DNA from 2 places in the Rheinheimera salexigens genome. Region 2 is predicted to be linked to the other one. Evidence: predicted binding sites of a transcription regulator. Region 2 holds the regulator's gene; the other holds the start of a gene.

Region 1 (15,029 bases), 2.5 Mb from region 2:
TTTGATATAAGTCAAAGCTGCAGAAATATTAGTTAAGCTGCTGGCAAATAATAATTTATTTCCAGTAACTTTTTTATAAACTTAGCGCTTTTATTTAGCCTCTTATTTAGAACCTAGCACTTTCCAAATACCAGTACCCTGCATGGTAGAGCGCGTTTCGGTATAAAGTTCGCCTTCGGCAAAAATGACTGACCGAGTACTACGCTGAATGCGACCGCGACCATAAACTACATCGCCAAGTTTTACTGCGGCTAAAAAGTTAGTATTTAATTGAATAGTGGCAAACTGTTTATCATGCGTGAGTTCATCACCTATAGCGCGATAAATCACAAAATCCATCATAGCTAACGATACGCCGCCGTGTACTACACCTTGAGGATTTAAATGCTGCTCGGTTATTTCTAGCGCCCGGGTTACAACCCCCAGCTCCGTTTTTTCGTAATACGGCCCCGCTATAGCGCTAAAACCTTGCATGTCTTCACATAGTGTATAGCCAAGGCTTGCTAACTTGCTCATTAATCAAACTCCACTTTGGTTTTAGTAATAAAAGCCTGCGATGCTTTTTTAAAATCTTTTGAATCAAATGCTTGCTTAGATAACTGGCGTATTTCTGCTTGTTGCAATGTTGGATCGTCCATTAAATAAGCTAAGGTTTGCTTCATGCCTTGGATTGCACTACCACTAGCAGCAACTATGTCATGAATAAAGCTTTGTACTGCCGAATCTAACTCGTTTGCTGCAACCACTTGATGAATAAGTTTATTATTTATGGCTTGTTCTGCAGTTTGCGCTTTACCTAAATACAACATGGCTTTAGCGGTGGCTAAACCAACGGTTTGTACTAAGCGCTGCGTATCTTCAATACTGTACAATAGGCCTAGTTTGGCTGGCGTGATGGCAAAAGTGGCATGGCTAGCAGCAATTCTAAAATCACAACACAAGGCTATACCTAAGCCGCCGCCAAAACAGGCGCCATTTATGGCCGCTATCGTTACGCAAGGTAAGCGCTGCAACTTTAACTGTGCTTGCTGCACAATATCGTTGTTTTGTTGTAATAACTCAGGTGACGCTAGCATTTCTGTTAGTTCGGCAATATCCGCACCGGCACTAAAAGCTTTGTCGCCCTCGGCTTGGATCACTACAACACGTGGCTTAATATCATTGGCTAATTGATCACAAAAATCAGCTAATTGCTGCCACATAGCTTTATTCAGCGCATTGCGCTTATCGGCTCTATTGATGGTTATTTTGGCAATTTTGCCGGCTACACTCAGCGTAATTGTTGACATTTATCAAAATTCTCATAGTTGAAATTCGTTTATAGGCCAATTCAGTGCTTTAGCGGATACCATAACACTAACGATTCATTTATTGTGATACCACGTTGCAAAGGTTGCTGACAACATTTCAATGCTGGTTGATTTGCCAGAAAGCAAAAGCAACAGCAATTAGGTAAAGGCACAGCTATGTCTGAGTATAAAATGCCAGCGCAAACACTCACGCAAAAGATAGTTACTAAAGCTAGCCAGAAATCACATATAACGCAGATGAACTGGTTAACTGTAAAGTAGATTTAGTATTAATGCATGACTCTATCGAGCCAAGACGGCTAAAAGTAGAGTAGAAGAATTAAATATTTCAAAGTAATATGCAAACGATAGCTATAAATTGATACAAAGCAACGCTCTATCAATTTAAAGGCCTTAGTATTAGATAAAGTATTAGATAAAGTATTAGATAAAGTATTAGAACAACAATAATGACAGCATAAAAAATATAAAGGTCTAACTATGAAAAAATTATCTTTAATCTTAGCGGCTGTTAGCATCTTAGTGACAGGTTGCTCTGAGCCAACAGATAGCAGCGCGCAAGTTAGTGCCTCAGCAACTGCAGTAGCCGACCCCGCAGTAGTAGCAAAACAACAGTTGCTTAATCAAGGTAAAAGTCGTGCGATAAGTTGTACGGCCTGTCATGGTCTACAAGGTATTTCTAATGTTGCTATGTACCCGTCTTTAGCGGGCCGTGATGCTGCTGAATTAAAGCAATTACTAGTAGCCTATCGCACAGGTGAAAAAGTTAACCCGCTAATGTCACCGCAGGCGAAAGCCTTATCTGATGCCGATGTTGACTTATTAGCCAAGTATTTTTCTGTTTTACCGGCAAAGTAAAACTAGTTTTTAGGCTTTAGTTTTGAGTGCCTATTTAAATCCTTAGCTTTGTTATAATGCGTGCACTTCACTGTGCACGCATTATAATTTTTGCTTAGTCTGATATTTGTCAATTGGTAGCTAGCCACATTGTCGTAGTATTTTAGCACCTATGTCTGCTATTACAGGTGTAAAATGCAAACTTCAAATAAAACCGCTAAAGAAATTTATTTAGATGTAAAAAACAATCCTGCTAGAAAACGCTTTGGTTTTGGTAAAAAAGCCGTTTTAGTCAATGTAGATCCACAAAAAGCCTATACCGCTGTGGGCAAGTTCGCTACGGCTTATGAAACCGACCCGAATCAAATTGATTATATGAACCAATTAGCGATTGAATGTCGTCGCTTAGGTTGGCCGGTAGTTTGGACTTATGTTGCTTATATGGATTCAGGCGAAGATGCTGGTATTTGGGGCACCCGTACTGACACTCCTGACTCGCTACAAAATATTAAATTTAATTCAGAGCGCTCAGAGTTTGATGATCGAGTACAAATCGACGAAAAACGTGATGTTGTTTACTGCAAAAAAATGCCCTCAGCTTTTTTTGAAACTCAATTACAATCATTACTAACCTGGCACCAAGCCGATACTGTAATTATTACCGGTGGCTCTACGTCTGGGTGTATTCGCGCTACTGCTGTGGATTCATTATCTCGTGGTTATCGCACCATAGTGCCTGAAGAATGTGTGGCTGATAAGCATGAAAGCTATCATTACGCCAACCTAACCGATATGGCATTAAAGTATGCTGACGTATTAGACGTGTCTGAAGTGCTAGATTGGCTTAAGCAACAACAATAAGGCAGGAGAATACAATGAAAGCAGATCCAGGCTTTTATGATTACTGGCCCTATCAAGATAGGCCGAAAATCCGTTGGCCCGATGGCAAAAAACTGGCTTTTTGGGTTGCACCCAATATCGAGTTTTATGAGTTGAATCCGCCAGAAAACCCGCATAGAAAAGCCTGGCCTCAGCCTTACCCTGCGATACAAGGTTATGGTATTCGCGATTATGGTAACCGTGTCGGCCACCAGCGCCAAATGGCATTACTCGATAAATATGGTATCCGTGGTTCGATAAGTTTATCCACCGCTTTATGTGATCACCATCCAGAAATTATTCAGATGTGTAAAGAGCGTAACTGGGAGTTTTTCAGTCATGGTATTTATAACACCCGTTATACTTATGGTTTATCTGAGCAACAAGAACGCGAAATGATCCGCGATTCTATGGAAACCATTTATCGTCACACTGGCCAACATTGCGCCGGTTATCTTGCGCCAGCACTGTCGCATTCAGAATTAACCTTAGATTTATTTGCCGAAGTTGGCACCGAACTGTTTGGTAATAACGCTGGGTTTTATACCTGCGATTTATTTCATGATGACCAACCTACTCCTATTAAGCTGCGCAGTGATAAGCGTTTTGTGTCTATACCTTACTCCCTAGAAATGAACGACACCATCGCTTATGTAGTAAACAAAGTAGAGCCGCGTCGCTATGGTCAAATGTTAAAAGATAATTTTGATCGTTTATATCAAGAGGGCGAAGAGTCCGGCACCATCATGTGTATACCCACCCATAACTATCAAGTTGCCTGCCCACACAGAATGAAGGCATTTGAGGAAGCGTTGGATTATATCACTAGTCATCCTGATGTTTGGGTGACAACAGGACGTGAAATTGCTGATTATTATCACGAACATTATTACGATGCTGCCTTGGCCGATATCAGCGCTAAGTTAGGAGCCAATAAATGACAGATAAAGTGTTCGACCCCAATAGCCCCTTACACTATCCATTGCGCCGGTATGGCATGGACCACGATTTATACAACTGGTCAATGCTAACGGATAGGCCAAAAGTGCAATGGCCTAACAATAAACCCTTAGCGGTTTGGGTGAATATTAATTTAGAGTTTTTCCCGCTAAATCAAAAAGGTGTGCCATTTAAAGTTCCCGGTGGTATGACTATGCCCTACCCCGATTTACGCCATTATAGTCTGCGTGATTATGGTAATCGGGTTGGCTTATTTAGAATATTAAAAGCATTAGATAAGTTTAATATCACACCGACATTTGCGGTTAATACAGAACTCGCAGTGCGTACACCATACTTAGTGCAGTTACTAAAATCGCGTGGTAACGAAGTGTTATGTCATGGCTGGAACATGGATAGCCTGCATCACGGCAAAATGGACCGAGCCGACGAGTCTGAACTGATTTCTCGTTCGGTTAATCAATTAAGAGACTTAACCGGCCAAGCCGTAACCGGTTGGCTCAGCCCAGCAAGAAACCAAAGTCAAAACACCCTAGCGTTATTGGCTGAAAATGGCATTAGTTACTGTGCTGACTGGGTAAATGACGATATGCCCTACCGTTTTAAACAAGAGAATTTATGGGCTATGCCGCTTTCAACCGAATTAGAAGACTTTTATATACTGGGTAATAACCTACATAGTGAAGCGTCTTACGTTGAGCAAATAAACGATGCATGCGATTTTTTACTGCAAGAAGCCGCTACACAAGGTGGCCGAATGCTAACCTTAAATATTCATCCTTGGCTGCTGGGTCAACCTCATCGTATTCAGTACTTTGAACAAATATTATCGCGCTTAAGCCAGCAGCCCATTTGGAGCGCTTCGGCTAGCGATATCTTACACGCTTTTTCTGAGCAGCAGACTGTGGCGAAAAGTTAGTTATTTTCACGGGGCTATGGTACGTGCCTATACTTTTTAAGACAGCGCCATTAAAAAAAGCCCAACTTAAGTTGGGGCTTTTTTTATGCTTTAGATATCATAGCTATATAGTAAGACTTATAGTGGTTTAACGGCACCAAAGAAACCTACGGTTAAAATAATCACCCAATAACAATACGCTAAACGGCGACCAAAACGGATACTGCGCTCTAACCTATCTTCCACTTCTTGGTTTTCACCTTCTTGGGCTAATTTACGGAATAATTCTGTCCATTCCCGCATAATAAAGCGTAATAACAGGCCGATAACTAACGCCATAGAAAATAACAATATTTTAATCGAAAACCATTTTTGGCCATCAGCAGCATTAAACGGCCCTTCGCCCATTAATGACGCTATAGAGGCAATTGCTAAAGCCGGTATCACAAAGTAACGAATAGACTCATCCGCCTTGGTTAATTTTAAACCGGTATCTGACTCACGATAGAAAAACGCTGACCAACATAGCGCTAACCATAAACCAAAGAAAACCCACATTCCCATTAACCATGGGCCACCGTAAGGTTGCACGCCCCATAGATTACCCATATGGAAACCTAATGGAAACAGTAATAAAATCCCGGTACGGGCAAGAATATCAATGCGGTACGCAGTTTCCATATGGCGCTTACGTTCGCTCATCGCTAACTTACGATTAATGACATTGTAAGACGTTTGGAATACTCCCCATTCACCACCAAGCCAGTACACCATAGCCACAATATGCAGCCAACGTAGTATTGGTAATTCATACGTTACAAGAAAATCCATTATTAGGCCTTATTATTGGTTATTTCCTTGGCAGAATAATGCAGGCTATCTTGGTTCATCATTGACAGAAGTCAAAAGCGGCTTTAGCCAAACAGCAGCAACTAGATGCATTGATAAAAGGCAATTGCTTAGGCAGATTTGTGATTGAAAATAATCCCCAGCCCGTTAGGTGATATTAATAAAAACCATTATACTGTATTTATATACATGTATAGAGGTTTCTATGTCAGCCATTTTTATTGCTAATGCTTATAGCACCCAAAAATTAGCCATCCCCTTTTTTAGTAGTAAAATTCAAGCCGGTTTTCCGTCTCCGGCACAAGATTATATTGAACGCACCTTAGATTTAAATGAGCTATGTATTCGCCACCCTAATGCCACTTTTTTTGTTCGAGTTGAAGGTAACTCTATGATTGAAGCCGGTATTATCGAGGATGATGTATTAGTGGTTGATCGTTCAATAAAGGCCCAACATGGCGATATTGTGGTTGCTGCGGTGAGTGGTGAATTTACCGTCAAGCAACTTTGTACTAAACCTAGCTTGCAGCTTATTGCTCGCAATAAAGCTTACCCGCCTATTAGCTTAACTGAAGGCGATGAATTGGATATTTTTGGCGTAGTGACCAATGTTATTCGGCAGATAAAGCGCTAATTGGCTGTGATGAAAAGTAACAGTATTAAAAATAAGAGTATGCCAAGCACCATTTTTGCCTTAGTCGATTGTAATAACTTCTATGCCAGTTGTGAAAAGCTATTTCGACCCGACTTAGCCAATACCCCAGTAGTCGTACTATCAAATAACGACGGCTGTATTGTTGCACGTTCCAAAGAAGCCAAGCAACTAGGTATTAAAATGGGTGTGCCGTTATTTAAAGTACAAAAAGAGATGCGCCAGCATGGCATAGTCGCGTTTTCATCTAACTATGCCCTGTATGCTGATATTTCGCAGCGGGTAATGAGCACCTTAGAAAGCTTAACCCCAGCGGTTGAAGTGTATTCCATTGATGAAGCTTTTGTCGATTTAACCGGTATTGAGCCACTGCAAAACTTGAATGATTTTGGCCTGATGCTGCGTGATAAAGTACAAAATTGGGTGGGTATTACGGTTTGTGTCGGCATAGCGCCAAGCAAAACCTTAGCTAAACTGGCCAATTATGCGGCAAAGAAATGGCAAAAAACTGCAGGAGTGGTGGATTTAACCGATCCCATACGCCAACGTAAACTACTCGCGTTAGTACCGGTAAATGAAGTCTGGGGTATAGGCCGTAAACTGAGTAAACGCTTAGAGCTATTAGGCATAACCACTGCGCTACAACTTGCCGATGCAGATGCTAAGTATATTCGTCAGCATTTTTCTGTCGTCGTCGAGCGCACAGTACGCGAGCTTAATGGCGAGTCTTGCATAGAGTTAGAGCAGGTAATACCGACCAAACAACAAATTATTAGTAGTCGCTCTTTTGGCCAGCGTATTACTTGTAAAGAACAAATGCAGCAAGCGATCAGCGAATACGTCAGCCTAGCCTGTAAAAAATTGCGCCAGCAAAAGCAAGAGGCAAAATACTTAACGGTGTTTATTCGCACTAGCGCTTTTAACCAACAACATGACCTATTTAGTAATAGTAAAAGTATCGCCCTAGACACCCCTAGCAGCGACACCCGAGTGTTTTTAGCTAAAGCTAAGCAACTATTAGATATGTTGTGGGTTAATAATTTTAGCTATGCCAAGGCTGGTGTCATGCTGACAGATTTTTATAATCCCGGCCAACACCAACTTAACCTGTTTACAGCACCAGCGGATAAGCAACAAGCCAACCATAAACTGATGCAGCTAATAGACAACTTAAATGCTAAACAAGATAAAACCATTTGGTTTGCTAGCCAAGGCGTGAAACAAGCGTGGAGTATGAAGCGTGAACACCTATCGCCCGCTTACACCACTAATTGGCGTGATTTACCCATCGTAAAATAACACTAGCTACAGTAGGTTTTGCCTAGACTACTTACTCTTTTACTTGAATTATTGCTGCGGCAAGCGATGGCCAAATCTCATCCGCAGTTTGTTGCTGCTCTGGGGTTAATTCTTGGCCAGATAACACTAAAATTTTACGGCCAATGCGAGCCGCAGACGCCGCTTGCATATCAGAGCTTTTATCACCCAGCATTAGGCTTTGTTGAGGATTGATAGCGTAGTCACGTATGGCTTGTTGCAACATACCCGCTTTAGGCTTGCGACATTCGCAATCAATATTATACGGGGCTAGGCCTTTTTCAGCATGATGTGGACAGTAATAGACGGCATCTATTTTGATGCCCTCATCGGCAAACTGTTGCTTCATCCAGCTAGTTAATAAGGCAAACTGGTGTTCGGAATAATAACCGCGCGCAATGCCTGATTGATTAGTAACAATAATCAGTAAATAGCCTAAAGCCTGCAGATGCCGACAAGCAGCAAAGACACCATCAATAAAATCAAAATGCTCTGGTAGATATAAATAGCCATGATCTATATTAATCACCCCATCACGATCAATGAAGGCGGCTTTATGCAGCCCACTGGCTATTTCATCATCTACACTAGCTTGTGTTGCTATTGCTAATTTTACATTAGGCTCTGTCATTACAATCCTTGTTGTTTAATAACCGTATCCAGCATGGTTGTTACTTGTGCGATTTGAATATTAGCCATTAAATGCTCGCCCTTAACCCGCTTGCCAAACTTTTGTTCAGCCGCTGTTTTGCCGGTTTGTTGCAATAAAGCTTGATGATAAACCTCTACTACATAATGTTGATATAAATACGGCCCGGTTCGCGCCGGATTACTATGAGCATATAAGCCTATTACCGGCGTGCCTACTGTTACCGCCATATGGGCGGGTCCGGTATCTGGCGCAATGACAACCGCAGCTGTTTTTAGTATAGCTAACAACTGCTTTAAATTGGTTTTACCCACTAAATCAACAACACTCGCTTGGGCATAACCAACAATGTCATCACGTAATTGTTGCTCCATCGCTGTTGGCCCGCCACAAAGCACCACTTGAAAGCCAAGCTTAGTGGCATAGTCAGCCACCGCGGCATAACGCTCGGCTAACCAGTTGCGCTCGGCTTTAGATGCTGCAGGGCAAATCACTAAAAAACCGCGATGGTTGTCAGCGTGACTTTTATCTCGCTTTATTCTATCTCGATTTAACTGTAACGCTTGTTCAGATTGCAGTGTTGTCTCGGCCCAAGCAATATCCGCCTCAGCTATGGGCATTTGCCATTGTGGTTTATCAGCGGCATTTTGCAAAAATGGCACGCCAATTTTACGGGCAAAAGCGGCGAAGCCTTCTAATACATGGGCCTTACTTTGCGCCTCGATACTTTCGCGCATAAATAAACCATGCAGCTCTTTAGCCCGAGCTTTATCAAAACCTATTTTGCGTTTAGCTTTAATCACTAACGAGGCTATATTGGCCCGCAGCGCTACTTGCATATGCAATAAGACATCAAACTGTCGGCCTTGTAAGCTGTGCTGTAAATTACGATACGCCTTTAAGCCACATTTTTTATCAAAAATTATAAACTCTACGCCCGGTAAATCCTTGAGTAACATGGCCTCAACTTTACCCAAGATCCACGTGATCTGCGCGGCAGGATAATAGCGCTGTATCGCTTGCACTGCTGCCACCGCATGGCACACATCACCAATAGCCGATAAGCGTAAAATGCAAATAGACTCTGGAGGCGTGATGGCATTCAAACCAAGTTTTGAGGAATATTGCACCATCGTTATCCCTGAATTTTCTTAATTATGGCGCTGGTTGAACAACCATCAACAAATTGCAGTACTTTAACTTCACCACCGGCACTGATAACTTGCTCAGCACCAATAATAGTCTCAATGCTGTAATCACCGCCTTTAACTAACACATCAGGTTGCACCATTAAAATAAGTTCTAGTGGCGTATCTTGCTCGCTAGGGATATCCCCAAAAGGTAAGATCCAATCGACACTCGCTAGACTCGCCAGTACCGTTGCTCTGTCTTGTAAGGTATTAATAGGCCGACTAGCACCTTTTAAACGTGAGATAGAGGCATCGCTATTTAAGCCCACCACTAAGCGATCACCCAGCGCTTTGGCTTGAGCTAAATAACGAACATGACCGGCATGTAAAATATCAAAACAGCCGTTAGTAAAAACAATGCGCTCGCCGTTTTGTTTGGCAAACTGAATATGCTTAAGTACTTTATCAAACGGGGTTTGATAAATGTCGCCTTGCGAAAACAGATACTTATTAATTTTAGCGGCTAATTCAGTTACCGTTACCGCAGTAGTGCCAAGTTTAGCCACAACAATACCGGCCGCTAAATTTGCCGTTTCAACTGCATGTGCTAATGGCATATCTGCGGCTAACATTGCAGCCAGCGTTGCAATTACCGTATCACCGGCACCGGTAACATCTGTCACTTCTAATACTTGTACTGGATAATGCTGGCAGTCATCCGCAGTTATCAAGGTCATGCCCTGCTCTGAGCGAGTTAACACCATAGCGGCAATGCCAGATTGCTGCAGCATGGCACGCGCCGAACTGCAAATGGCGGCATCACTACTAACATCGCCACCTGCGAGTTTAAATTCTGTTAAATTTGGCGTGATAATATCAGCGCCACGATACACTGAAAAATCCGCATGTTTAGGATCAACCAATACCGTTTTACCCGCCGCTTTGGCCACTTGGATCATCCTAGATACCGTATGCAAAGCGCCTTTGTTATAATCGCTCATTACCACAAAATCATAATTTGCTAATAAGCGACTAAACTTGTCGGCTAATACTTGGCTATGTGCTGGGCTAAATTTTTGTTCAATGTCTAAGCGCACAATTTGTTGATGCCGTGAAATAACGCGCATTTTAGTGATGGTCGGTAAATCAGGCTGCGATACTAAACCTGATTCCACACCATCGGCTGCAAGCATAGCCGTTAGGCTTCTACCTTCGGCATCATCGCCAATCAAACCGATTAGCCCCGCTTTGCCATTTAAATAGGCAATATTTCGCGCCACGTTAGCAGCGCCACCGGCGATATCTTCAATTTTATTGACATTAACTACCGGTACCGGCGCTTCAGGTGAGATTCGCTGTGAGTCGCCATTAAAGTAGCGATCTAGCATCACGTCACCCACAACTAACACGCGCGCTTTGGCTAAATTATTCAGTTTAGTGATATCAATCATAAGGCTAGCTCCAAGTCTAAGGCTTCGCATAGCCAATGACCGATAAACATATGCACCTCTTGGATGCGAGCGGTTTCCTCGGATTGCACAATAATAGGCAGTTGGGCAATATCTTTAACTTTGCCGCCATCACGGCCCGTAAAGGCCACGGTATAAGCGCCCAGCTGATTAGCCGCGGCTAATGCCAGATTAATATTTTCACTTTGCCCTGAGGTGGTTAAACCAATCACTACATCTTCTGGCTTAGCCAAACCCTGAACTTGTCGCGAGAAAACCGTCGCAAACTGATAATCATTAGAGTGAGCGGTTAAAATAGAGCTGTCCGTGGTTAACGCAATAGAAGCTAAAGGCGAACGATCTAGCTTGTAGCGGACCATAAATTCTGCCGCTAAGTGTTGGCTATCCGCTGCACTGCCACCATTACCCATCCAAATAACCTTGCCACCGCGCTTTAAGCTGTTACTCACAACCGTTAATAACTGTTCTGCTTGTTGTGCATACTGCTCAACGATAGAAAAAACACTACGATGCCGCTCCAGTGCAGCAAAGTAACTAGAAGTAATCATTTATGTATTTCCATTTTTTAAACCGAAGAGGCTATTGGCAATGTTAATAATCGAGCAATATCGGCCAGCACTAATTGCAAGCCTGGCTGGGCTGGATATTTAACCCTAATCGGTTGTTGTAATGCCTGCTGGCATTGCTGAATAATGTGAGAGATGCTTAATTCAGAACGATAAATTAGGCCTTGATCTAAACAAGCTTGCACCCGTTTCGGCTGATCTTTAGCCACGGCGACAGCGACGATATTTTTACCCAAGACAATAGCTTGGCCCATCATATCGCCACCACCTGAAACAATAAGGTTGGCTTGCGCTAATAAGCTCATCAGTTGCTGGTTAGGCAAAGATTTAACGACTCGTACCTCAGCCGTAGAGGCTAACTCACCGGTAAAGTTAGTACCGGTAACCACTATCGCTGGTTGCGCCTTGGTTGCGACTCCAAGCGCAGCTTGATAAAACACTTCAGATGCACTTTTGCCTTGTACGGTATGGCCGCCACCGCCCGCAGCCCAAACACTAAAATTATCAGGTTGAAGGTTTGCGAACTCTATATTGAGCGATGGCTCAGGCGCACTAAATATAGGCCCAGTAAAAATAGGCGCATCTTTATTTAGTAGCGATAATTTAATCCGCTCCATTACCGTTAAATCACCATCAACAAACTTAAATTGGGTAATCCAATGACTATCAAGTGCCGGTAACCGATTAAAAGCAAAACCTTTAGCCCGTTTCTTTTTATGCTGGCTAATAAACACGACTTTGGCACCTAAATGCTTGGCATACCGCGCTTGCGCAGCACGGCCAGAGCAATCAAATATCACCAGATCAGGTTTAAGCTGCTTCAGTAAGGCATATACTGCGGCATTTTCTTTTGTCGCCGAATTATTTAGTAAATGACTTGGAAAAGGACAATCTGCAGCTGATGGTGCCTGTTTATTTAAAACAAACTGAATATCTAAACTTGGCCATTGCTGTTTCAGTGCCTGGGCAATAATTAATGAGCGTATATATTCACCAATTCCTTGCGGACTGGATACAGGGATCATTAGAATTTTAGCAATTGGTTTGTTCATTGATAAATAGGCAGCGCTAAAGGATTTTATGAGCGTGAATTATACCTAGCAAATAATTATCAACCTGACTTTATCGCCATAACAACTAATATTTGCGGTTAGTAACAACCAACTTAAAGTAATTACTCTAAAATTTAAATTACTATTGAAAAAGCAACAAAATGGCTGAATGATAACTGAACAATAACGATTTTTAACAACTTTTTTCGAAGGGAATATTACTTAATAAGTAAAGTAATAATGACACAAATACGATATTGCTAGCACTTAACTGGGCGGGGTAAGTTTTACTTCACTCACTAACAATACATATTTTATGCTTTGTAAGGCGGCACTATAAAAGTATTCGTAATGTGCCGCTTGAATAACCGGTGTTAAAGCACAAGGCCTAAAAACAGCCACACATAAACCATTACGATAGCGTACGCTGTTAAACAACAAACCATAGGCACCGGCTTGGCGTGGCTGTTTAGCGTAGTGTTGGCTTACTTGGTAGTTGTCGGCATTATGTAACGATTGATACTGGTTAGCGGTAATATCCAACATGGGCTGAATAACGCTACCCACATATTCGCGCATATAGATCCGAGTATCAGGCTCATTGGTGGCCCGATAAAACTGAGCGCGGTGATAAGTGGTCTCGGCGAGTGCGGTCTCACTATTATTCGCGGCATAATAAACACCATAGCTACCATCGGTAAAACGACTAGCATGGCCAATGTGGGTAAAGGCAGCCATTATCGGCGTAGTACCACAACCCGATATGCGATCTTCAGCCTTAACTAACGCCAACTCTCCTACTTGATCCCGTAAGCGATCATTGGTTAACGATTCAATATAAAATGCCATTTCGTATTCAGCGGGGTCTACCACACGTTCAAACAAATCGACCGGTGGAAACAAGCTAGGAATAATGCGCCGGGCTTGCCACGTTATTGCTGTGGCAATCGGCTTATCCACGCTGGGCATCCAAATAGCGTCTTACTCTGGCTAAATCAACAATACTGCCGGCTAACATAACCTCTAACGCTGACTGACCATTAAAAGCCGCATTGGGCTTTTTAATCCAAGCATTGGCTTGGCTTACATTAGGAAATAAAATTTTTAATGATTTATAAATACCAGCAATATAAGAAATTCGCTCTAAAGTATCTTTAGATAAACTGCTTACTTTACCGGTGCGCCAATTAAAAAAAGTACTGCGACTTGGCTCACCTAATAAAGTGCGCATGGCTTTTTCAGGTAGTTGCCACTCTGCACTGGTGATATTAATAAACATCTTTATCGCTACTGGCGCCATATTAGGCATATTTTGCGTATTTATTACTGTTTGCATACCGCCTCCTGTCACCTCAAGCATTACGTACAAATATAGACTAAAACACATAAAATGTACAAAATTAACCATAACTAAAGCGAATATAAACGTGGTAATGGTTATAAGCATTCGCATCCTGTATTCAAGTCAAATGTGCTAAGATTATTTTATGTCTTATAGAAGTGAAGTATTAATGTGATTACAGATACGCGCCAGCAAAACGCCAACCGCCAATTGCCTAATGTTAGTGCTGACAGTGATGATATTTGGTTGTTCGGTTATGGTTCATTAATTTATAAAGTCGACTTTCCGTTTTTAGAGCAACGTCCTGCAAAAATATTTAATTGGCAGCGTCGGTTCTGGCAAGGCTCGCATGATCATCGTGGTACACCAGAATCACCCGGCCGGGTAGCAACATTAATTGAAGCGCCAGGCGCTAGTTGTGAAGGCATGGCTTTTCGGGTTGAAGCAAGTGTGTTTGAGCAACTGGATTATCGGGAGAAAAACGGTTATTTACGCTTTAAAACTGACCTGCACTTTGCGGATAATGAAGTAAATACCGGAATAACTTATATCGCGACCACAGACAATACTGCTTATTTAGGCCCCGCTTCAGAAAAAGATATCGCTAGCCATATTGCTCGCTCTGCGGGCGAAAGTGGTGACAATAGCGATTATTTACTGCAATTAGCCCAAGCTTTGCGTCAATTAGAAGTGGATGACCCCCATGTTTTTGAAATTGAGTATTGGCTTACTCATGCCGCAAACTCTAATTTACCTGATACAACACAGAACATTGCCCATAAAACAAGGTAAGCATAACATTTTTGCGGCGCCTACTGATTTAATAAAGTCCCTAGTAGCAGATACTTTTAAAATTAACATTAATACTATAAATACATGTTATTTATAGTATTAATCTGTGCGCACTAAAACTCAGCTATACTTTTTCTTAGCATTAATCTAGCCATGCCAGTAATAATCTGGCATTTTATGCAACGATAATTTCTATATAAGCATCAATAAGGTAAAACATTATGTTGTGGGAAGGTATAAGCGAATTTGTTCATGTTGCCGAAAGCAATAGTTTTACTCAAGCCTCACAACAACTGGGCATCTCAACGGCACAAGTTAGCCGTCAAG
Region 2 (15,029 bases):
TCTTAGCAGCGGCTAAGTTAGCCAGATCCGAAAGCAAAATTCAAGCTAGGCTGGCATCCAATAAACAGGAGGAGTATCATAGTAATTAACCTAGTAATTTAGTCAGGTACTAATATGATTTCTATCTCAGAACAAGCACAGGCACACTTTGCAAAATTATTGTCTAATCAGCCAACAGACACCCTAATTCGCGTGTTTGTTGTCAACCCAGGCACGGCTCAAGCGGAATGTGGCGTATCTTACTGCCCGCCGGATGCGGTTGAAGAATCAGATTTACGTTTCAACTTTACCGGTTTTGATGCCGTGGTTGACGCTGAAAGTAAACCGTTTTTAGTAGATGCTGAAATCGACTTTGTTACCGATCAGATGGGTTCTCAGCTGACGTTAAAAGCGCCGAATGCCAAAGTGCGCAAGGTGAATGACGACGCCCCTTTACTCGAGCGAGTGCAATATGTCATTGATGCTGAGATTAATCCACAGTTAGCTAACCATGGTGGACGGGTTTCAGTGATTGAATTAACAAAAGAAGGTGTGGCCGTATTAGAGTTCGGCGGTGGTTGTAATGGCTGCTCACAAGTCGACCTCACGTTAAAAGAGGGCATTGAAAAACAGTTATTAAATCAGTTTATTAACGAATTAACTGGCGTGCGTGATATTACTGAACACCAAGCGGGTGAACACTCTTATTATTAATAAGGGTTTTTAACTAGCAGCCGTAACAATGACTGAAGCTTCATGCTAGCTGTGATATAACAGCGCTTAGTATCTCAGCTAGGAGTTTTCGTCATGTTACGGTTAATTACCTTAATTATTACATTTGTTTGTTTAACTCTGCTGCCTGCTCAGGCTGCCGTCGTGCTTATTTACCATCATGTTGCCAGTGACACGCCTCGCGTAACTAGCGTAACGGCCGATGAGCTTCGTGGCCATCTGCAATATTTAAAAGATCACAACTTTAACGTCATTGGTCTTGATGTCTTAATAAACCAACTTAAAACTAGCCAACCCATCGCCGACAATAGTGTCGTGATCACCTTTGATGATAGCTACGAAAACAACTTCACTACGGCCCACCCTATTCTGCAACAATTTGGTTATCCTTATACCCTGTTTATCAGCCCAGGAAGTATAGATAAACAAGACGGCCCACTGCTTAATTGGCAGCAAGTTAAACAGATGTCTGATGATGGCGTATTAATCGCTAATCACGGCATGTGGCACGAGCATATGGCCGCACCCGAAGCTGGTGAAACTAAAAAAGCCTGGCGTAAGCGTATTAAGAAAAGTATTTTAGATGCAGAAAAAAGCATTAAACAACACACAGGGCAGTCGCATAAATGGCTGGCGTATCCGTATGGCGAATATAGTTTAGCTTTAGAACAATTAGTGGCTGAAATGGGTTTTATCGGTATTGGTCAGCACTCTGGCGCTGTCGGTAACAGCACCTCATTAACCCATATGCCACGTTTTCCCGCCGCAGGACAATATGCCAATTTAGCACAGTTAAGCCAAAAGTTTCGCAGCTTAGCCTTTACTATTATTGATGAACATAAAACCGATGCTTTAGTTCAGCAAGCTAACCCACCAACGTTACGCTTAACCTTGCAGATAACAGATTTTAAGCCAAGCCAATTGACATGTTATGCCTTTGGCAAAGCCTTAAACCCAAACTGGGAAACAGATAATAGTTTTAGCGTCCAAGCAGATAAGCCATTAACTAAAGGGCGCAGTCGTTATAACTGTACTGCTCCGTCATTAAGCAAAAATGGTTATTACTATTGGTTCTCTCAACCTTGGCTTAAGCTTGATTAAGCTTTTTAAGCACTAATGGAAAGTCAGCCATAAGTTGCTCTGAACTCACCACCGGTAATTCCCCCACTTGTAGTGGTGGCTTAAACATGGCCACTAACTGGCCTTGCGGGTTAATTAATACGATTGACGCACTATGGTCGACAGCATAGTTAGGTTCAGTGGTATTGCCAATGGCATACATTAAGCCTAACTGGCGAACAAACGGAAACAGTTGGTCATGCCCTGCTGTCATACCAATAACAGCAGGCTGGGCAAAGTAATTAACATAGTTATTAAGCTGGGGCACGGTATCGCGATTAGGATCGACCGAAACAAACCAAATTTTTAACGGTTGCTCCACCATCGCCGCCAGTTCTGGCTGTACACCAGCCAATTTGGCTAACGTTAATGGGCAAATATCAGGGCAATAAGTGTAACCGACAAAGGCCAATGTCCATTGACCATATAAGCGCTCTCGGTCAACCTTTTCGCCAAATTGATCGGTTAAGTTAAAATCGCTTAACGTTCTGGGTTGCGGATAAACTAACGCATGGCTTGGCTCGGCACTCTGCTGCTGCATTTGATACAACATGACACCAGACACCACTGCCACGATAGCAATTAAAGCTAAAATAATATTACGAAACATAGAATGGGGATACCTTTAAATAATGGTCAACCAATAACAATAGAAACAGTGTCATCAAATGCACAATTGAAAACTTAAAGGTTTTCATGGCCAAATCTGTTTTCTCATCGGCTAATTTTAACCGCCACGCATACTGCATAAAACGTAAATTTAATATAACACTACCGATTAAATATATTGCACCACTCATGCCAACCAAATAAGGCATTAAACACACCACAAACAATAACACCGTATATAAACAAATAATGCTTTTAGTAAACTCGATACCATGGGTAACCGGCAGCATTGGCATATTAACTTTTGCGTAATCAGCTCTGCGATGAATGGCTAACGCCCAAAAATGCGGCGGGGTCCAGGCAAAAATAATCATCACTAATAACAAGGCATGGCCATGCACTTCACCGGCAATCGCTGTCCAGCCCAATAAGGGTGGCATCGCGCCAGCTAGACCACCAATCACAATATTTTGTGGCGTGGCCCGTTTTAAAAACTGAGTATACACCACCGCATAGCCAAATAAACTGGCTAAGGTTAACCAAGCAGTTAACGCATTAACGGCAAAATATAATAATATAAAGCCCATAACCGCTAATGAAGTAGCAAATATACTGGCTTGCCGACTAGTAATACGGCCTTTAGCAATGGGTCGGCTATAAGTACGCGCCATTTGGGCATCAATTCGCCGATCAACTACATGGTTCATTGCCGCAGCCGCCGCAGATAACAAGCCAATACCGACAGTCGCAATAATGACGGTTTGTATATCTGGCAAGCCGGGAACCGCTAGCATCATGCCGACCCAAGCAGTTAATACTAATAACGCCACCACTTTTGGCTTAGTTAACTCTAAATAATCTTTACATTTAGCCGTAAAATCATGGCTTCTACTTAGACTCAGCATAGTTGCTCCTTGCCGACGCAACGGTCGGAACTTGTACCAACAATAACACTAAAACCATTAATAAATTTGCGGCAACAACATTATGTGCAACAGCATTAACTAACGGTAAATGCAGCACAACATTCATTAAGCCTAAACTAAATTGGCCTAGTAGTAACACTGCAGCTAGTATGGTTAATTTACGCATTCTGGGCTGCACGGCTCGCTGCCACAATTGCCACAGAAACAGAGCTACCACACTAAAGGTGATTAACGCGCCGAAGCGGTGTAACACATGTACAGTTTGCCGCGCTTCAGCTGACATGACGCCATATTCATAATCGTCATGGCCTAAATGCAAATCAAAAGCTGCGGCAAAATCCATGCGTTGCCACCAACCTGCCTCACATACTGGCAGCTCAATACAGGCCAAAGCGGCATAATTGGCTGCCGTCCAACCACCCAGCGCTATTTGGCCAATTAAGATAATCACAGCAATGCTGGCTAGTGGCTTCAACCCTACAAGTTCAGGCTGAGCGGGTAACCGCGGTTGTTGTTGTAACCAGTACAAGGCCGCTAAGCTTAATAGGCAAAACCCTCCCAATAAATGCCCCATCACCACTAACGGCAATAAGTTAAGGGTTACTGTCCACATACCTAGCGCAGCTTGAAACACCACTAACATTAACAATAAGCTTGGCAATAATTTAGGCCGTCTTGGTTCTGTAGACCGCCACCAACTAGTTATAAAGATAAAAGCAATTAATAAGCCTAAACTGGCAGCAAAATAACGATGGATCATTTCATTCCAGGCTTTTTCCGCATGCACTGGTCGCTCAGGAAATGCCTGCATCGCTTGAGCAATATGATGATCTTGTTGCGGCACCTTTAAAAAACCATAGCAACCTGGCCAGTCTGGACAACCTAAGCCAGCATCCGTAAGTCGAGTGTAGGCTCCTAAGGTAATAACGCCTAAAGTAAGAATAATGGCAAAGCTTGCCAGCCACCGCTGTCTAGTCATACATCGGTCCTATCATAATTAAGCAATTTCAATAAATCTTGACGTAGGGCTTTGGCGGTTAACACCATTTCGGCTTCCGTGCTTGGCATTGGATAACGTAATAATGCCAAGCCTTGATGATCAATCAATACAATTTGATTGAGTAATTCTGTGCTGATATTTTGTTTTGCGGCTTGCTGACTAAAGCTATTCGGTAGCACAGGCAAGGATTCTGTACTGACCAATACCGGCTGTACTTGCTGTTGTTTACGGCCTAAACCAATATACAATTGTTGCACGGTATAAATCGCATTCTGGCATAACTCAGTACATTGCTTTGCGGGCAATACAGCAATGCGCCAATGTGCCTGTTCGCTGGATGGCGTCAGCACAAATTCCTCTTCGGTTTGCCATTGACCATTACTGGTTACACCACGGTCAAACCAGCCGAAATTCAGCACTAAATAAGCTAATAACAACGGTACAGCGCAACATAATATAAATAACAGTAAAAATTTATTTTTAGCCATGACTTGCCCTTCCTTGATGACTTGCTGCTAATGCCACACCTAGCACAGCAATGGCCAATAACAACCATTGCAATGCATAGGCTTGATGCTTTTCTGGTGGCATAACAACGGCTTGATAATGATAAATAAAGTCGGCTTGTTGCTGTTGGTAAAGCAACGCAGGGTAGAATGTCTGAGCAGTTTGCTCCGCTAATACCGCAAAGTTAACTTGTTGAATTCGCATCGGCCAACTCGCTGAAGACTCAATGTTTTGACCTAATAACAGCATACCCGTAACGTCAGTATGTAATACACCACTTAACGATAATTGGTCAGGAATTGTCACATTTGGTAGCTGTTCCCGGGAATTAGTACCCGCAATCCAGCCTAGATTAACCAGCAACAACCTGTCATTTGTAGCTAATTTCGCCGCGATAATAACGTCATAGCCTACTTTGCCATCGACAATTTGGTTATCTAGCAGCCAAATATACGGCGCTTGCCAAGTTGCGCTGGCCGCTAACTTTAAGCCGTCTAAAGACTGATTCTCTGGCTGATTATCAGATTGATTTTGATAAGATTGCTGTTGAAAGTTTTGCTGTGTACTCGCTAGCGTCGTGGCGTTAAGTACCGCTTGCTCTGCTTGTTGAGCTAACTGAGTTAATTGTACTGATTTTTGCTCTGCCCGCTGTAGCTGCCACCAAGATAAGTTGATTAAAATGATAAAAACAGCCACAGTGATACCTAGCCAACTGATGCGTACGGCAAATATATGATTTGCCAGTTTAATGCGCATAAATCTGACCTAATAGAGCGCATTTTATGTTAATTAAACTTGTTATCATCGCACTACTACTCTTTATTATTTTTAATTTATTTCGTGCCGGAATTATCATGCTGCGAACAACCAATTCCGAAGTCAGCATGTCGCGCTATCTAGGTCGCCGTTTAGTAATTTCTATTGTCCTGTTGTTATTAATTTTTCTCGCCATAGCGTTCGGCTTAATTCAGCCGAACCCCACCCCATTCTGAATTGTGTTACAGCACATAAACAAACACATATAAACACAGCCACACTACATCTACAAAGTGCCAATACCAAGCCGCGGCCTGAAAACCAAAGTGATTCTCAGGTGTAAAGTGGCCTTTTAACACCCTTAAAAAGATGAAAAACAATATGATGGCACCTAAGGTTACGTGCACGCCGTGAAAGCCTGTCAACATAAAGAAAGTACTACCATAGAAGCCTGATGCTAAGGTTAGCCCTAGATCACGATAAGCATGCACATACTCATACACTTGTAAGCTTAAAAAGCTAAAACCTAATATTAAAGTGAACAGTAGCATTAACTTTAACTGGCCACGCTTATTTTGTTCAATTGCAGTATGAGCAAAATGTAATGTTACTGATGAAATTAATAACAAGGCGGTATTAATCATCGGTAAGCCTGTCGCCGGCATAGCTTGAGTTTCTGTACCACCTGGAGTTTTTAATAGTGGCCAACTAGCTTGGAACTCTGGCCACAGTACTGCGAAGGTGCTGGCATTATTACCGCCCCCCCCTAGCCAGTTTAACGCTATCATGCGGCCATAAAATAATGCGCCAAAAAATGCCATAAAAAACATCACTTCCGACATAATGAACCAACTCATGCCCAAGCGAAAAGACCGTGACATTTGCTGGCTATACAGACCACTCATTGATTCATCAATAACATTTCTAAACCAACCAAATAGCATAATAATCAGGGTGACTATGCCGGCAAAAAGTAAATAACCGCCAAATCCTGTACGCTGATAAGTAATATCATTAATATAATTTCCTGCACCAACGGCAATTAGAAATAACGCAACCGCACCAACAATAGGCCAAGGGCTTTGTGCGGGAACATAATATTTTTCATAGCTGTTACTCATGTTATTCCCCAAATTTTGTTGGCACGCCGGCAACTTCTACCGCATTCGCTGTTACATCATATAAAGTATAAGACAGCGTGATAGTAGAAAACCGCTCTGGTAATGCCGGATCAACATAGAACTGTAATGGCATCAACATGTCTTTGCCGCCAGCTAACTGCTGCTGACTAAAACAAAAACACTCTATTTTGTGAAAATATAAAGCCGCTTGCCCTGGTGCGACGGAAGGTACTGCTTGTCCTATAATAAACCGCTGGGTTGGATTAGTAGCTAGATAATTTATCCGATGCACTTCACCCGGATGAACTTTAATGCGACTAATTTCTGGTTTAAATATCCAAGGCATGTCTTTATTAGGCCGAGCGATAAACTCAATAATAACCTCTCGACTGGTATCAATGATGGCAGCTTCAGTCGAAGCTGCCGTAGTTGCCGTTTTACCATTGATACCGGTTAAGTCACAGAACACGTCATATAGCGGTACTAACGCAAAGCCAAAGCCGAACATGGCTAAACTCATAACGATTAATTTACCGGTTAATGTTTTATGCACTGACTTAATCATATCGTTACTTCACCTCTGGAGGAGTAGTAAAAGTGTGGTACGGTGCCGGTGATGGCACTTCCCACTCTAGACCATGCGAGCCTTCCCATACATGTGCTGTCGCTTTTACTCCACCTCTAGCACATTTAACCACTACCCATACAAACAACAGTTGGGATAAACCGAATAAGAAACCGCCGACACTGATCAAAGCATTAAAATCAGCAAACTGCAGCGCATAATCAGGAATACGACGTGGCATGCCGGCTAAGCCAACAAAGTGCATAGGGAAAAACAGTAAGTTAACCGAGATAAGAGAACACCAAAAATGCCACTGCGCCAATTTTTCGTCGTACATATAGCCTGTCCACTTAGGCAGCCAGTAATAAGCCGCGGCCATAATCGAGAAGACGGCACCGGTCACTAACACATAATGGAAATGCGCTACGACAAAGTAAGTGTCATGGTATTGAAAATCAGCAGGCGTAATGGCTAACATTAGCCCAGAAAAACCACCGATGGTAAACAGGACTATAAACGCGAGCGCAAACATCATAGGGGCTTCAAAGGTCATAGCCCCTCGCCACATTGTTGCCACCCAATTAAAGACTTTAACCCCCGTTGGCACTGAGATAAGCATGGTGCAGTACATAAAAAATAATTCTGCAAATACCGGCATCCCAGTGGTAAACATATGATGCGCCCAGACCAAGAATGACAATAAAGCGATACTGCCAGTGGCATACACCATAGAGGCATAGCCAAATAAGGGTTTACGAGCAAAGGTTGGCACTATGCTAGAGATAATACCAAAAGCAGGCAAAATCATTATGTACACTTCTGGATGACCAAAAAACCAGAAAATATGCTGGAATAGTACCGGGTCACCACCGCCTGCAGCATCAAAGAAGCTGGTAGCAAAGTATTTATCGGTTAATACCATGGTGACTGCGCCAGCAAGCACCGGCATCACCATAATTAATAAAAATGCCGTCACCAACCAAGTCCAAACAAATAAGGGCATTTTCATCCACGTCATGGTTGGTGCTCGCATATTAAATATGGTCACAATAACGTTGATGGCACCCATAATGGATGAAATCCCCATGATATGGACAGAGAACACAAATAATGCCGTACTATCACTACTGTAGGTAGAAGAAAGAGGGGCGTAGAAGGTCCAACCAAATGCAGGACCGCCACCAGGCATAAATAATGATGATAATAAAATTAAAAAAGCAAAAGGTAAGATCCAAAAGCTCCAGTTATTCATCCGCGGTAACGCCATATCTGGCGCCCCTATCATCATAGGTATCATCCAGTTAGCTAAACCGGTAAAGGCGGGCATAACCGCACCAAACACCATAATCAAGCCATGCACTGTGGTCATCTGATTAAAAAAGTGAGGTTCGACAAATTGTAATCCGGGTTGAAACAACTCTAACCGGATCACCATTGCCATGGTGCCACCTATAAAGAACATCACTAACGAAAAAATTAAATATAAACTGCCGATATCTTTATGGTTGGTGGTATACAGCCAACGTGTAAAGCCTTTAGGTTTGTGGTCATGATGTTCGTCAACTGCGACAGTCTCTGTTATTCCGCTCATCTATTAATCCCCTTTACCTTGTAATGCTGCATTAACATCTGCCGCTTGAACTAAGTCGCCGGTATTGTTGCCCCATGCATTACGCTCATAGGTAATTACTGCAGCAATTTCTTTTAAACTCAGCTGCTTAGCAAAACCCTGCATTGCGGTACCGCTTTTGCCATGCAACACAATATCGATATGACCTGCCATATCTTTTAGCGCCATCTGGCTGCCTTTTAACGCGGGGAATATACCGGGTAAACCTTGTCCTGACGGTTGATGACAAGCTGAACAGTGACCAAGATACGTACGTTCGCCAACGGTCATTAACTCTTCTAATGACATATTCATCGCCAGCAGTGCTTGCTCTTCGGCTTTAGCTTCAGCATTACGCTTTTCTTCTGTTGCAACCCAAGTAGCAAAGTCTTCCGGGGTTTTGGCAATAACCACTATTGGCATAAAGCCGTGATCTTTACCGCATAACTCTGCGCATTGACCACGGTAAATGCCCGGCTCTTCAACCCGGGTCCAAGTTTCATTAATAAAGCCTGGATTGGCATCTTTTTTAATTGCAAAAGCGGGCACCCACCAAGAATGAATAACATCATCAGAAGTCATTAAAAAACGAACTTTTTTATCGGTTGGGATCACTAGCGGTCGGTCGACTTCAAGCAAGTAGTTAGGATCTTTGGCAAAGCGATTATTAATTTGCTCTTTTGGTGTCGCTAATAGCGAGTAGTAAGATACATCATGATCTAGAAATTCATAATGCCACTTCCATTGCGAACCGGTAATTAATACGGTTATATCCGCTTCAGTGGTATCTTCCATTGCAATCAGGGTTTTAGTGGCGGGTATCGCCATAAGAATTAAAATAACGACTGGTATCGAAGTCCAAATCACTTCAACTTTTGTACTTTCATGGAATTGAGCTGGTGTTACGCCGCGCGATTTTCGGTGCCGAAAAATAGACCAAAACATCAAGCCAAACACTACGGCACCGATAGCACAACAAATCCAGAAAATAGTCATGTGCAGGTTATAAACTTGCTGACTAATATCTGAAACGCCTTGAGTCATATTCAATGGCATTGCTGTTGCGTTCACCGACGCAGTGCATAGCAAAGCTGGCAGCGACCAACGAAAACTACTCGGTTTCGTCACTGGACTTCTCCTCTGTCATTTTGCAAAGCAAACTGCAGAAACTCAGTACACAGCACTACACGGCTATTTCACCTACACCGAATCTATGTTTCAAGCTTCATCAGTACATTATAATTATTTTAGTTATTATTTTATTATCCGGTTTCAGGGTTAGCGCAGAAACCAAACTGATTAAAGTGTTAAATTTAATCAGTTTCAGTCTAAGAATTGTCCATTTAAAGCAAACTGTAAACCCCTAAATGCAAAAAGCACCGGCAAACCATTGAGGTCATACCAGTGCATTTTGTAAAATAAGCTGTTGAGCTTAGTACATTTTACATCCAACCGCCTTTGCGAATAACGCCTACAGCCAATCCTTCTATGGCAAAATGCTGTTGGCGCAGATCAACTTTAATGACATCGAAATCTGCATTCTCAGGATGCAAAAATACGGTATGACCCTCGCGTTGAAAACGCTTAACGGTTACTTCGTCATCTACACGTGCCACAATCACCTGACCGGCTTCAACTTGATTGGTTTTATGTACAGCTAGCAAGTCTCCGTCTAAGATACCAATATCTTGCATACTCATACCTTGAACTTGAAGCAAAAAGTCGGCACAAGGTTTGAACATATTAGCGTCAACTTGATAATGTTGTTGCACATGTTCTGCCGCTAAAATAGGCTGACCAGCAGCAACTTTACCGATGAGTGGTAAACCTAACTGTTCAGGTGCATCATTATCCAGTAAGCGGATACCTCTTGATGTACCTGGTAACATTTCTATAGCACCTTTTTTAGCTAAGGCTTTTAAATGTTCTTCTGCCGCATTAGCAGATTTAAAGCCCAGTTGGCTGGCAATTTCGGCCCGTGTCGGCGGCATGCCGGTTTTTATCTGATAATCTTTAATCAGTTGCAAAACTTCTGCCTGTCGCGGCGTTAATGGTCTCATAATGCTGGTTACCTATACAGTTTATACTGTTAGTATATACAGGTAAGATGCAATTGCAAGTATCAGTGCTAATCGCTAACTTTACCCTAAGCCCTGACGTGGTATGCTATGCGCCGGATTTTTTTGAGGATAATGTCATTATGTTCCGCTCGGTTAAATTGTTTGCAGCGTTATTAAAGTGGCCTTTGCGCCCGTTGCTGAAGTACAAAGTAGTACCTGAACAGCCCGTTACCGAGCTTAATATAGATACTTCTCAGCCTATTTTTTATATTTGCCCTACTGAATCAGGGTCGGATTTGGCTGCATTAAAGCAGGTGTGTAAAAACTTACAACTGCCGGATCCTACTTCAGATGTGGATATTGATGGTGTAAAACACTTTCGCACCTTATTTTTAGAAAGACCGCATACTTTAGTGTTTAAACGAGGTAAAACTCAAGCACTACAGCAAGCCTTAGCATTACTTGATGCCCATCTTAAAAATCCCAGTTTACATGCCCATATTGTGCCTGTTTCAATCTTATGGGGTCGCGCTCCCGGTAAAGAAAACAGTATCAAATGGTTGTTAGGCGAAGCCCATGCGCCAAACTGGCTAGCCAAGCTATTAATCGTGTTTATATCTGGCAGGCACTCATTAGTTCGCTTTATTCCTGCTTTGTCTTTACAGCAGATGGCGGCAAAATTTGGTGCCGATAATGATACTGCACGTAAGTTATTACGTATGTCACGTTTTCACTTTTATCGACAACGCTTAGCCGCCAATGGTCCTAAACTAGTTAATCGCAGCCAACTCTTTACTGCCTTACTAGCCGCGCCAGCATTGAAAAAAGCCATAGCGGAAGAGGCAAAGTCTAAGCGCATATCTCTGGAACAAGCGCGTAAAAATGCCCATAAATTATTATTAGAAATTGCCGCAGACTATCGCTCTTCTACGTTAAGAGTTGGTGATCGAATATTAAGTTGGCTATGGAATAGGCTGTATACCGGTATTAAAATCAATAATGCCGATGTACTACGTGACTTAGCCCAAAAAGGCCATGAAATTGTCTATGTACCCTGCCATCGCAGCCATATGGATTATTTGTTACTTAGCTATGTTATTTATCAACAAGGCCTCGTTCCGCCACACATAGCCGCGGGTATTAACTTAAATTTTTGGCCGGCAGGCACCCTTTTCCGACGTGGTGGCGCTTTCTTTATCCGCCGTAGCTTTAGCGGCAATAAATTATATTCCGCCGTATTTCGCGAATATTTATGCCAGTTATTTATCAAAGGCTACTCGGTAAAATACTACACTGAAGGCGGTCGTAGCCGCACTGGCCGTTTACTACAGCCCAAGACAGGTATGTTAGCGATGACTCTTCAATCTATGCTTAGAGGTATTGACCGCCCCGTTACTATTGTTCCAGTCTATTTAGGCTACGAGCATGTTATGGAAGTAAATACTTACTTAAGCGAACTGCAAGGCTCAGGCAAAAAGAAAGAGTCAGTATTTGGTGTCATAAAAGCGATCCGAAACTTGCGTGATTATGGTTATGGCTATGTCAATTTTGGCGAGCCCTTAACCTTAAATGACTACTTAAACCAAAACGTCCCTGACTGGAAACAGGCTATTGATCCAATAGAAGTGCAAAAGCCGCATTGGTTAGCCGGTGTGGTTGACGATGTTTCACAAAATGTTATGCAGCGGATTAATCATGCTGCCGCTTTAAATAGTATTAATTTAATTGCCCTAGCTTTACTTGCCACCGATAAACACACTTTAACTAGGCAAGAGCTGGAGCAGCAATTAGATTTTTATCTGCAACTTCAGCAGCAAGCTCCTTATCATGGCCAAACCACTTTACCGCAAGCCAGCAGTAGCGAATTAATTGAGCATGCTATTAGCTTAGATAAAGTACAGCAGCATAAAGATCAGTTTGGTGAGTTGATTAGCGTCACGGCTGAAAGCGCGATCTTAATGAGCTACTATCGGAATAATATTTTGCATTTATTTATATTACCGTCGATTTTAGCCAACGCAATTTTGCATCAACGCGAAATGAGCTGGCAGGGTTTACTTAATATTGTGCGCCAGCTATATCCTTTATTACAGCAAGAAATGTTTTTACAGTTAGACGATATTACGGCTTATTGTCAGCAGGTATTGCAACATTTAGTCCAGAAAAATATCGTCCAGCAGCAAGGCGAGCTTTACTTTGCTCCCGCGCAACAAAGTAATAGCTATTTTATGTTAAGTTTATTGGCAGATAACGCCGAACACACTTTACAACGCTACGCTATGGTATTCCAACTTATCTTAACGCAACAGGCGCAAAGCCGAGCTGACTTAGAAAAGCAGTGCCATCAATTAGCTCAACGTTTGTTACAACAGCACGGCATTACCGCACCAGAGTATTACGATAAACAGCTGTTTTCTACCTTAATTAACGCGCTACGCGACAATGCTTACACCCAAAGTGATGAGCAAAGCCGTGTGCAAGCAACCGATGCTTTAGTCGAGTTAAACCACACTGTAGATAGCCTGTTACGCAATGATGTTTTGCTTAGTATCCATAGTATTATCCCTACAAGCCGCAGTTAGCGGCTTGTAGGATAAGCGCGGATAACACCTTCTTGCATGGTTGAGGCAACTAAGGTGCCATCACGACTGAAGAATTGGCCTCGTACTAGCCCTCTGCCACCAGAAGCACTTGGGCTATCAACTGCATATAACAGCCAATCATCAAAACGGAAGTCATGATGAAACCACATTGCATGGTCAATAGTCGCTACTTGCATATTAGGCGCCATAAACGATTTACCATGTGGTTGCAGCGCGGTTGGCAAGAAGTTAAAATCTGAGGCATAGGCTAATAAATATTTATGTACTCGTAAGTCTTCCGGCATAGCGCCATTCGCCTTAAACCAAACATAACGTCTCGCCTGGCTCACTTTAGGCTTAAACGGGTTTTGAAAATCAACTGGCCGCATTTCAATTGGCTTTTCGCAAATAAACTTACTGCGTAAACTTTCTGGAATAAGATCGGCATGTTGCTGATAAAAGTCTAAATCCGACACTAACTGCTCTGGCCCTGGCACTTCTGGCATCACATCTTGGTGTTCAAAACCGGTTTCTTCAGTTTGAAAAGACGCCGTTAAGTAAAAAATTGGTTTGCCATATTGAATAGCACTGACGCGGCGGGTACTGAAGCTTTTGCCATCACGAATGGTTTCTACTTCATAGACGATAGGGCGCGAAGCATCTCCTGGGCGCAGAAAGTAGGAATGAAAAGAATGCAGCTTTCTATCTTGAGCTAATGTTTCTTTAGCTGCAGATAACGCTTGGCCCATAACCTGGCCACCAAAAACCGACTTAAATCCCAAGTCTTGGCTAGGGCCTCGATATAAACCCTGCTCTATCTGCTCTAACTTTAATAATGATAATAAGCCCTCTAATACTTTACTCATCTGCTTTCCTTAATCATGCACTTGAATGGTTATTCTGCCGTAAACCCTAGTAATCAGCAAAGTTTATGCAGCAAAAAATTAATCACTGCTATTCACTGGCCGCTGGACAATTTAACTGACTGAACTACACTTTTAAGCTGAGAGGTTGTAATGTGTGTTTAGACAATATTGCAGCCTACTCAAGCTGCTACACCTTGATTTATGTTGGCCGGAGTAGAAAATGCATCGTGAAAGGCGCCATATAAATAAGGATATCCGAACTTTCTGGGACGATCTTAATTTAGCACAAAAATTTGCAGTTTCAGAACTGCAAAGATTTGGCTATGATTTATTTTGTGTCCGCCGTATGGAAAGTGGCAATTTAGCTTTACTGATCGCAGATGGTCATTTGGCCGCGATAGATAGAGATGGCGAGATTAATACCGCTCCCAACGTTAAAGTAAGATTTTAACGTTGGCAGCCACTTCATATACATTGTTAACCGCAATAGCTTTGGTAACTGCAATAGCTACGACTTTACTGCTGCCTGCTTACCGGTAATATATTGCTGTATTTGTTGCTCTAAAACTTCTAGCGGCAAGCTGCCACTGCCTAACAC

The links. Region 2 encodes LexA, which represses DNA repair genes until DNA is damaged. Its sites were predicted from a motif close to TACTGTNNATATNNACAGTA; they were not measured.
Positions count from the first base shown of each region.
Region 1: a site for LexA is predicted at 5,907-5,926, ahead of umuD (translesion error-prone DNA polymerase V autoproteolytic subunit). Genes of this name have one in related genera too.

Region 1 covers NZ_MKEK01000001.1:2,607,838-2,622,866, forward strand. The annotation lists gene BI198_RS11765 (PaaI family thioesterase) at 103-516, opposite strand; gene BI198_RS11770 (enoyl-CoA hydratase/isomerase family protein) at 516-1,289, opposite strand; gene BI198_RS11775 (c-type cytochrome) at 1,791-2,168, shown strand; gene BI198_RS11780 (isochorismatase family protein) at 2,343-3,008, shown strand; gene BI198_RS11785 (polysaccharide deacetylase family protein) at 3,023-3,967, shown strand; gene BI198_RS11790 (polysaccharide deacetylase family protein) at 3,964-4,905, shown strand; gene BI198_RS11795 (hypothetical protein) at 5,023-5,715, opposite strand; gene umuD (translesion error-prone DNA polymerase V autoproteolytic subunit) at 5,939-6,367, shown strand; gene umuC (translesion error-prone DNA polymerase V subunit UmuC) at 6,407-7,684, shown strand; gene gmhB (D-glycero-beta-D-manno-heptose 1,7-bisphosphate 7-phosphatase) at 7,716-8,333, opposite strand; gene BI198_RS11815 (glycosyltransferase family 9 protein) at 8,333-9,484, opposite strand; gene hldE (bifunctional D-glycero-beta-D-manno-heptose-7-phosphate kinase/D-glycero-beta-D-manno-heptose 1-phosphate adenylyltransferase HldE) at 9,487-10,932, opposite strand; gene BI198_RS11825 (D-sedoheptulose-7-phosphate isomerase) at 10,929-11,498, opposite strand; gene BI198_RS11830 (glycosyltransferase family 9 protein) at 11,516-12,568, opposite strand; gene BI198_RS11835 (RES family NAD+ phosphorylase) at 12,836-13,528, opposite strand; gene BI198_RS11840 (MbcA/ParS/Xre antitoxin family protein) at 13,521-13,904, opposite strand; gene BI198_RS11845 (gamma-glutamylcyclotransferase) at 14,082-14,702, shown strand; gene BI198_RS11850 (LysR substrate-binding domain-containing protein) at 14,924-15,029, shown strand, end outside.
Region 2 covers NZ_MKEK01000001.1:96,391-111,419, forward strand. The annotation lists gene nfuA (Fe-S biogenesis protein NfuA) at 115-693, shown strand; gene BI198_RS00510 (polysaccharide deacetylase family protein) at 787-1,812, shown strand; gene BI198_RS00515 (SCO family protein) at 1,799-2,440, opposite strand; gene cyoE (heme o synthase) at 2,430-3,344, opposite strand; gene BI198_RS00525 (COX15/CtaA family protein) at 3,328-4,344, opposite strand; gene BI198_RS00530 (hypothetical protein) at 4,341-4,853, opposite strand; gene BI198_RS00535 (SURF1 family protein) at 4,846-5,628, opposite strand; gene BI198_RS00540 (DUF2909 family protein) at 5,655-5,864, shown strand; gene BI198_RS00545 (cytochrome c oxidase subunit 3) at 5,871-6,749, opposite strand; gene BI198_RS00550 (cytochrome c oxidase assembly protein) at 6,751-7,314, opposite strand; gene ctaD (cytochrome c oxidase subunit I) at 7,319-8,905, opposite strand; gene coxB (cytochrome c oxidase subunit II) at 8,909-10,051, opposite strand; gene lexA (transcriptional repressor LexA) at 10,366-10,983, opposite strand; gene plsB (glycerol-3-phosphate 1-O-acyltransferase PlsB) at 11,031-13,565, shown strand; gene tesB (acyl-CoA thioesterase II) at 13,562-14,431, opposite strand; gene BI198_RS00580 (hypothetical protein) at 14,652-14,882, shown strand; gene BI198_RS00585 (DUF885 domain-containing protein) at 14,940-15,029, opposite strand, start outside.